Regions from separate parts of the Streptomyces ambofaciens ATCC 23877 genome, predicted to be linked through region 2. Evidence: riboswitches for the same ligand, from Rfam matches in the RefSeq annotation. Region 2 holds a riboswitch; each other region holds the start of a gene.
The links. A riboswitch is a leader RNA that binds a small molecule or an ion and turns the genes downstream of it on or off. The one in region 2 is predicted to bind cobalamin.

Region 1: linked by a shared signal. The riboswitch ahead of SAM23877_RS26950 (energy-coupling factor ABC transporter permease) and the one ahead of SAM23877_RS28525 (hypothetical protein) in region 2 are both predicted to bind cobalamin.
Region 3: linked by a shared signal. The riboswitch ahead of SAM23877_RS23780 (ribonucleoside-diphosphate reductase subunit alpha) and the one ahead of SAM23877_RS28525 (hypothetical protein) in region 2 are both predicted to bind cobalamin.

The regions. Positions count from the first base shown of each region.
Region 1 is NZ_CP012382.1:6,132,808-6,135,000, forward strand. It holds gene cbiQ (cobalt ECF transporter T component CbiQ) at 1-249, opposite strand, end outside; gene SAM23877_RS26945 (energy-coupling factor ABC transporter substrate-binding protein) at 250-591, opposite strand; gene SAM23877_RS26950 (energy-coupling factor ABC transporter permease) at 588-1,322, opposite strand; cobalamin riboswitch at 1,353-1,536, opposite strand; gene SAM23877_RS26955 (potassium channel family protein) at 1,630-2,193, opposite strand, start outside.
Region 2 is NZ_CP012382.1:6,502,950-6,505,142, forward strand. It holds gene SAM23877_RS28520 (ferric reductase-like transmembrane domain-containing protein) at 112-1,098, shown strand; cobalamin riboswitch at 1,125-1,313, shown strand; gene SAM23877_RS28525 (hypothetical protein) at 1,356-1,799, shown strand; gene SAM23877_RS40340 (hypothetical protein) at 1,921-2,076, shown strand.
Region 3 is NZ_CP012382.1:5,318,006-5,320,198, forward strand. It holds gene SAM23877_RS23780 (ribonucleoside-diphosphate reductase subunit alpha) at 1-1,374, opposite strand, end outside; cobalamin riboswitch at 1,497-1,674, opposite strand; gene SAM23877_RS23785 (GNAT family N-acetyltransferase) at 1,702-2,193, opposite strand, start outside.

The sequences.
Region 1 (2,193 bases), 370 kb from region 2:
CACCAGCAGCGGCAGCGCCCCCGTCACGCAGAAACCCAGCGGCACCCGGTACGCCCGCCACAGCCGGCGCCGGGGCACGCCCGCCGGGCCGAGCAGCACGACGAGCGCCGCCACCAGCACCAGTGCCGCGCCCGGCCAGGGCGGCAGCGAGACGGCGAGCACGGTCAGGCCGAGCCCGAGCACGGCCTTGTCCACGGGATGCCGGCGGCGCCACCTGCTGCTGTGCGCCGCCGCGTCGATCGGCAGCACTCAGTCCCCTTCGGGCGCGTCCCGCCCAGCCGTCGCCACCGCCCGTTCCTCGCCCTGCCGCCGGCCCCGGCGCAGCCCGAAGTAGTAGGCCAGCACACCCGCGCCGAGCGCGGCCTGCACGGCGAACAGCGCCGACTCGATCTCCCCGGACGGCGGCTCGTACAGCGGCGAGAACCACGGCTCGTAGTCCGGCTCGATCTCGGTGATCGCCGTCTCCGCCTCCGCGTCCGCCCCGGCGAACGGCTCCTCCTTGTGATCGCCGAGCCCCAGCACCAGCGGCAGCACCGCGAGCGCGGCGACGGCGAGCAGCAGCAGGGCGTTGATCTTCGCGTTGCGGCTCATCGGGCCACCACCTCCTCCTGCTCGCCGGACGCGACCTTGCCGGCCCCGGTCCCGTCGTCGGCTCCGGCCGGCCTCGACAGCACACCGAGCCGGGTCAGTTCTCCCTTGCTGGACTGCACCAGCAGCCGCATGACGACGACCGTGAGCAGGCCCTCGCTCACCGCCAGCGGGATCTGCGTGACGGCGAAGATGGACCCGAACTTGCCGAGGGCGCCCAGGAAGCCGCTGCCCGGGTCCGGGAAGGCGAGCGCCAGCTGGACGCTGGTGACGCAGTAGGTGGTCAGGTCGGCGACGAAGGCGCCGAAGAACACCGTGACCATCAGCGGCACGCCGGAGCGGCGCAGCACCCGGTAGACGGCGTAGCCGGCCCAGGGACCGGCGATCGCCATCGAGAAGACGTTGGCACCGAGCGTGGTCAGCCCGCCGTGCGCGAGCAGCAGCGCCTGGAAGAGCAGGGTGATGGTGCCCAGCACCGCCATGATCGGCGGCCGGAACAGGACGGCGCCGAGCCCCGTGCCGGTCGGGTGCGAACAACTCCCGGTGACGGACGGCAGCTTCAGGGCCGACAGCACGAACGTGAAGGCTCCGGACGCCCCGAGGAGCAAGGTGCTCTCCGGGTGTTCCCTGACCTCACGGGTGAGTGACCGTACTCCGTGGACGACGAACGGCGCGGACGCGACACCCCAGGCGATCGCGTGCGCCGGAGGCAGAAAGCCCTCGGCTATGTGCATGGCTCAGCAGACCCTCTCCAGCACCTCGTGGATGGACGACGCGCCTTGGCCGGTCTCCTGGCTTACGGGTACCACCGCCCGTGCTCCGCCTTCCCGGGTCCTAGGACCCAGTGGCTGCCCGCGAGGGCCGGAGCCGGACTTCCCGATTCACAGTGGCGAGGGCCGCACCGGCATCACACCGGATTTCCCGTTCACCAAGGCGTGGCGACAGTAGTGCTCCCGAAGGGGCGGTGACAAGCCGCCCTCCAGTCCTCGGACGCGCGTCGTTCACGCAGGTGGCGTCGGCGCACGCGCGTCCCGGTGCCCGTCAGCCGCGCCGGTCCCGCTCCGTCCGCCGGACCACCATGTCGCGCAGCCGCTGGGCGAGGGCGGTCGCGGCTGCGGTCAGGAACACGAAGCTGTACGTGATCTGGAGGACCGTCACGATGCGGGCCGCCTGGCCGCTCGGGGTGATGTCGCCGTACCCGACGGTCGCCAGCGTGACGATGGTGAAGTACAGGGCGTCGACGCGGGTGCTGAGGCCGACGAACTCGCCCTCGTGCTTGGCGAGGGCGTAGTAGGTGGCCGAGAAGATGTGCACGGTCAGGACGATCAGCAGGGAGAGGACCGCACCGGGCCGGGAGTCCGGGCGGTTGGTGAACACGTGGCGGATCTGCCGGAGCAGCAGCACGGCCACGACGGTGAGCGCGAGGGCGAACAGCACCCAGCTCAGTACGGGCCGCCGCGGGCCCAGGTGGTCGAGAGGGAGCAGGAAGTAGGCCACGACCACGGCCACCGTGACGCCGGCCCGCACCAGCCAGGGACGCACCGTGCGCCAGGCGGTCCGCGGGGGGTCGGTCCGGGGAGGGCCGGCCCGCGGACGGCCGGGCCG
Region 2 (2,193 bases):
GGGCTCTGGCCGGATAACGCCTCTGGGGATCGCCGCCCCGTCGGCCAGACTTGTTGCCTCACGTCACATGCACACCGTTGCCGCGGTGGCCCGTGCCCGGGAGGCCCCCTGATGCTGTCAGACGCGAGTCCGGACGAAGACGGGGCGGAGGTCCCGCCCGGACGGCCACGGCCCTCCGGGGACCGCGTCGCCCTGCGCGGCGATCTGCGCTCCGCCCTGCCCGACGCCACCGCGGCGGTGGTGGTCACGGCGCTCGTGTTCGTGTTCCTGTGGGCGCGCATGGAGTCGGGTGCTTCGGACACCGTCGCGATCATGCCGTTCATGGACGATGCCGGCACCTACTGGATGTACCTGCTCAGCCAGGCCTTCGGCTGGTCGGGGCTGCTGTGGGCCTGGTGCACGGTCATGTTCGGTCTGCTGCTGTCGGGGACGGGCCACACCCGGCTGCCCCTCTCCCGGCAGGTGCTGGAGCGCTGGCACCGCACCACGAGTCTGACGACGATGGCGCTGATGTTCGCGCACGCGCTGATGTTCGCCGCGGAGCTGGTGCGCTACGAGACGAAACTGGGGTGGGCCGAGCGGCTGTGGGTGGGCTTCGCGGACTCCTTCGTGCCGGGCTGGTACGACTCCGGCACCGGCCGGATCGCCATCCCGATCGGACAGGGTGCCCTGTACCTGGCGGTTCCGCTCGGGCTGCTGTTCTACGTCCGGCACCGCATCGGAGCGAAGACCTGGCGTCGGCTGCATCGCTTCGTGATCGTGGTCTACGTGCTGAGCGTGTGGCACACCCTGCTGTACGGGACCAACGTCTGGTACGGGGAGTGGCCGCGCACCGTCCTGTGGCTGCTGCAGATCCCCGTCGCCGCGCTGCTGTTGCTGCGCCTGGTGAGACCTGCCCGGCGGGCCGAGCGGCTGGGCCCGCCGAAGGGCGGCGCGGGCGCGGCCCGCCCCGCCTGGTGGGCGCGCGCGGGTGGACGCGTCGTCGCCGGAGCCGTCGTCGTCGGGCTGGTCGTCGTGGTGGTGTCCGGCCGTGACGGCGGACGGGACCGCCCGACGGACCCGCCCGCGACGGCCCCCCACACCCAGGAGACGGAGTGACGGCCGGCACCGGAAGGTCGGCCCTCCGTCCCGGGGTGGGATGATGTCCGGCGACAAGGCGACGGCGGAACGAGGAAGCCGGTGTGAATCCGGCGCGGTCCCGCCACTGTGATCGGCGAGCGCGTCCCGACAGGCCACTGCCCGGCAGCGGGTGGGAAGGCCGGGACGGGCATCGACCCGAGAGCCAGGAGACTCACGCGGTCGCCTCCTCGACGGACCACCGGGGCGGATCTCCCCGGAGAGAGGGACGGCACCGCATGCCCGCAACGCCGACCGGACGCACGCCCGACGACGCGAGGACCCCGACGGCCACCGGCCCCGTACCGTGCCGCGTCGTCGTGTGCCGCGACTGCTGCTGCGGCAGCCCCAAAGTCACCGGCGTCGACCACGCGGCCCAGACCGAGCGCCTGCGCGCCGCGGTACCGGTACGCGTCTCCGACTGTCTCGACGTCTGCGGCCAGGCCAACGTCATCGTCGTACAGCCCTCCGCGGAGGGCCGGGCGGCCGGAGCCCGGCCCGTCTGGCTGGGGCTGGTCAACGACCCGGACGCGACCGAGGACATCGCCGCCTGGGCACGCGCCGGCGGACCGGGCGTCGCGCCCCGGCCGGACATCCTCGACCTGTACGCCATCACGCCGCCGCGACGGCGTACTGAACGAATTTTCGAGCGGATGCGTGAACGCCGTATCGCCGGGAACTAGGGCTATCGCACCGAGGTCCTGGCATTCGTAGGCCGGGATCTACCGACTAGAGACAAGCTCGGGCCTTTGTGAGGCATAAACGCCTACGCGCCTGAGTCGGAAAAGACGATGGGGTTCTGAAATGATCATTCTCGGACTTATTCTACTGATCATCGGCCTGCTTGTCGGTATGGGTCTGCTGACGACGATCGGCGGCATCCTCATTCTGGTTGGCGCCATCCTGTGGATCCTGGGTGCGACCGGCCGCGCGGTCGGTGGACGCAAGCACTTCTTCTAGGACTCGACCTTCGTGAGACTGCTGCCGACGTCTCCGTAACAGGGAAACGAACGAGGTCAGTACGGATCGAACGAGGTCAGTGCAGCCCCGGGCCGAGGAGCTCGGGGCTGCAGCGGC
Region 3 (2,193 bases), 1.2 Mb from region 2:
GACCGAGCCCAGGTTGCAGACCGCCGTCTCCCCGTCGTCGGTGACCTCCAGGATCTCCGTGCAGAGGTTGGAGGAGTGGACCACGTGGCCCGGCTCGGCGGTCTGGTTGGCGGTGCGGTTGGCGGTGTCCTTGAAGGTCATCCAGCCGTTGCCGGTCTGCGCGAGGGTGCGCATCATGCGTCCGTACAGCTCGCGGGCGGGGAGGGTCCTGCGGGCCAGTCCGGCCGCCTCCGCCTCGCGGTACGCGGCGTCGAACTCCGCGCCCCACAGGTCGACCAGCTCGGGCACGTCGGCGGGCGAGAACAGGGACCACTGCCCGTCGGCGTCCACCCGGCGCATGAACTCGTCCGGCACCCAGTGGGCGAGGTTCAGGTTGTGGGTGCGGCGGGCGTCCTCGCCGGTGTTGTCCCGCAGCTCCAGGAACTCCTCGATGTCGGCGTGCCAGGTCTCCAGGTAGACCGCCGCCGCACCCTTGCGCCGGCCGCCCTGGTTCACGGCGGCGACCGAGGCGTCCAGCGTCTTCAGGAACGGGACGATGCCGTTGGAGTGGCCGTTGGTGCCGCGGATCAGGGAGCCGCGGGAGCGGATGCGGGAGTAGGCGATGCCGATGCCGCCGGCGTGCTTGGAGAGGCGGGCCACCTGGTGGAGGCGGTCGTAGAGGGAGTCCAGCTCGTCCTTGGGGGAGTCGAGGAGGTAGCAGGACGACATCTGGGCGTGCCGGGTGCCGGAGTTGAAGAGGGTGGGGGAGGAGGGCAGGTAGTCGAGGCGGCTCATCAGCCCGTAGAGGGCGGCCACCTCGTCGGCCGCGCGGGCGGTGTCGTCCTCGGCGAGCCCGGCGGCGACACGCAGCATGAAGTACTGGGGCGTCTCGACCACCTTGCGGGTGATCGGGTGCCGGAGCAGGTAGCGGCTGTGCAGGGTGCGCAGCCCGAAGTAGCCGAAGCGGTCGTCGGCGGCCGGGTCGATCAGCGCGTCCAGGCGGTCCGCGTGCAGCCGTACGAACGCGGCCGTGCGGTCGGCGATCAGCCCCTCGCGGTGGCCGGTGGCGACCGACTCGGTGAAGGAGGCGACCCCCTGGGAGGCGGCCTCGGCGCGGATGCCGATGGTCAGCAGACGGGCGGCCAGCCTGGAGTAGACGGGGTCCTCCGAGATGAGCCCGGCCGCCGCCTCGGTGGCGAGCTCGCGCAGCTCCGCCTCGTCCGCGCGGGCGGACCGGCCGCGCAGCGCGGCGGCGGCGACCCGGCCGGGGTCGGCGCCCGGGAGGTCGGCGGTCAGCACGGTCAGGGTCCGCAGCAGCGCGGCACCGGGGCCGTCCGGTTCCCCGGTCGCCGTCACCGGGGTCGCTGAAGCCGGATCGGCTGGCGCGATGGTCACGTGGAGCACTCCCTCGCTCGGCACGGGGCCTGGCGGAGGGCAGGAGGAATCACGAGCGCACACGGCGTCGCGTCCACCGGCCCACTCCACGAGGCCCGGACGTCATGGCACCCGGGCCAAGGCGGCCGGGCGCACTGTCGGCAGGTCCTCGGACTCAAGCCCGTGCGCGGACACGTGGAGACGCGAACACGCACAAGTACACCGTTGCGGGACAGTTCCGGATTCGCACCGGATTCCCCTGCGGCGACAGCGAGCACGAGCATACATCTTGTGCCGGGCACCGCCAGCACCCCCAGATGTTGTGTCCGTGAGCGTGTCGGGAGGGTGTCAGAGCGTCAGTTCATAGGTGAGCAGGGTGAAGTCGTCCAGCTTCGGCAGGGGGTTCCAGTCGCGCTCCGGGGTGCGGGTGAAACCCAGGCGCGCGTAGAGGCGGTGGGCGCCGTGCATGGTGCGCTGGGTGGACAGCACGACCCGCGCGCAGCCCGGCACGGACCGGGCGCGGTCGACGCAGGCCCGCACCAGCGCCTCGCCGGCGCCGCGTCCGCGCGCCTCGCGGGCGACGGCGAGCATGCGTATCTCGGCCTCGCCGGGACGGGCGATGTCGGCCATCGGGCCACCGCGGGGCACGAAGGTGACGCCACCGAGCACACCGCCGTCCGATGCGGCGACCAGCACCTCGGCGGCGGCCGCCCGTCGGGCCACGGCGCGCAGCTCGTGGAGGTAGGCGTCGTCCTCCCCGAAGTCGAGGAGGCCGTCGCCCAGGTAGGCGCGCGCGGTGATCTCACCGAGGGTGTCGTACTCCTCGGCCGTGGCACGCCG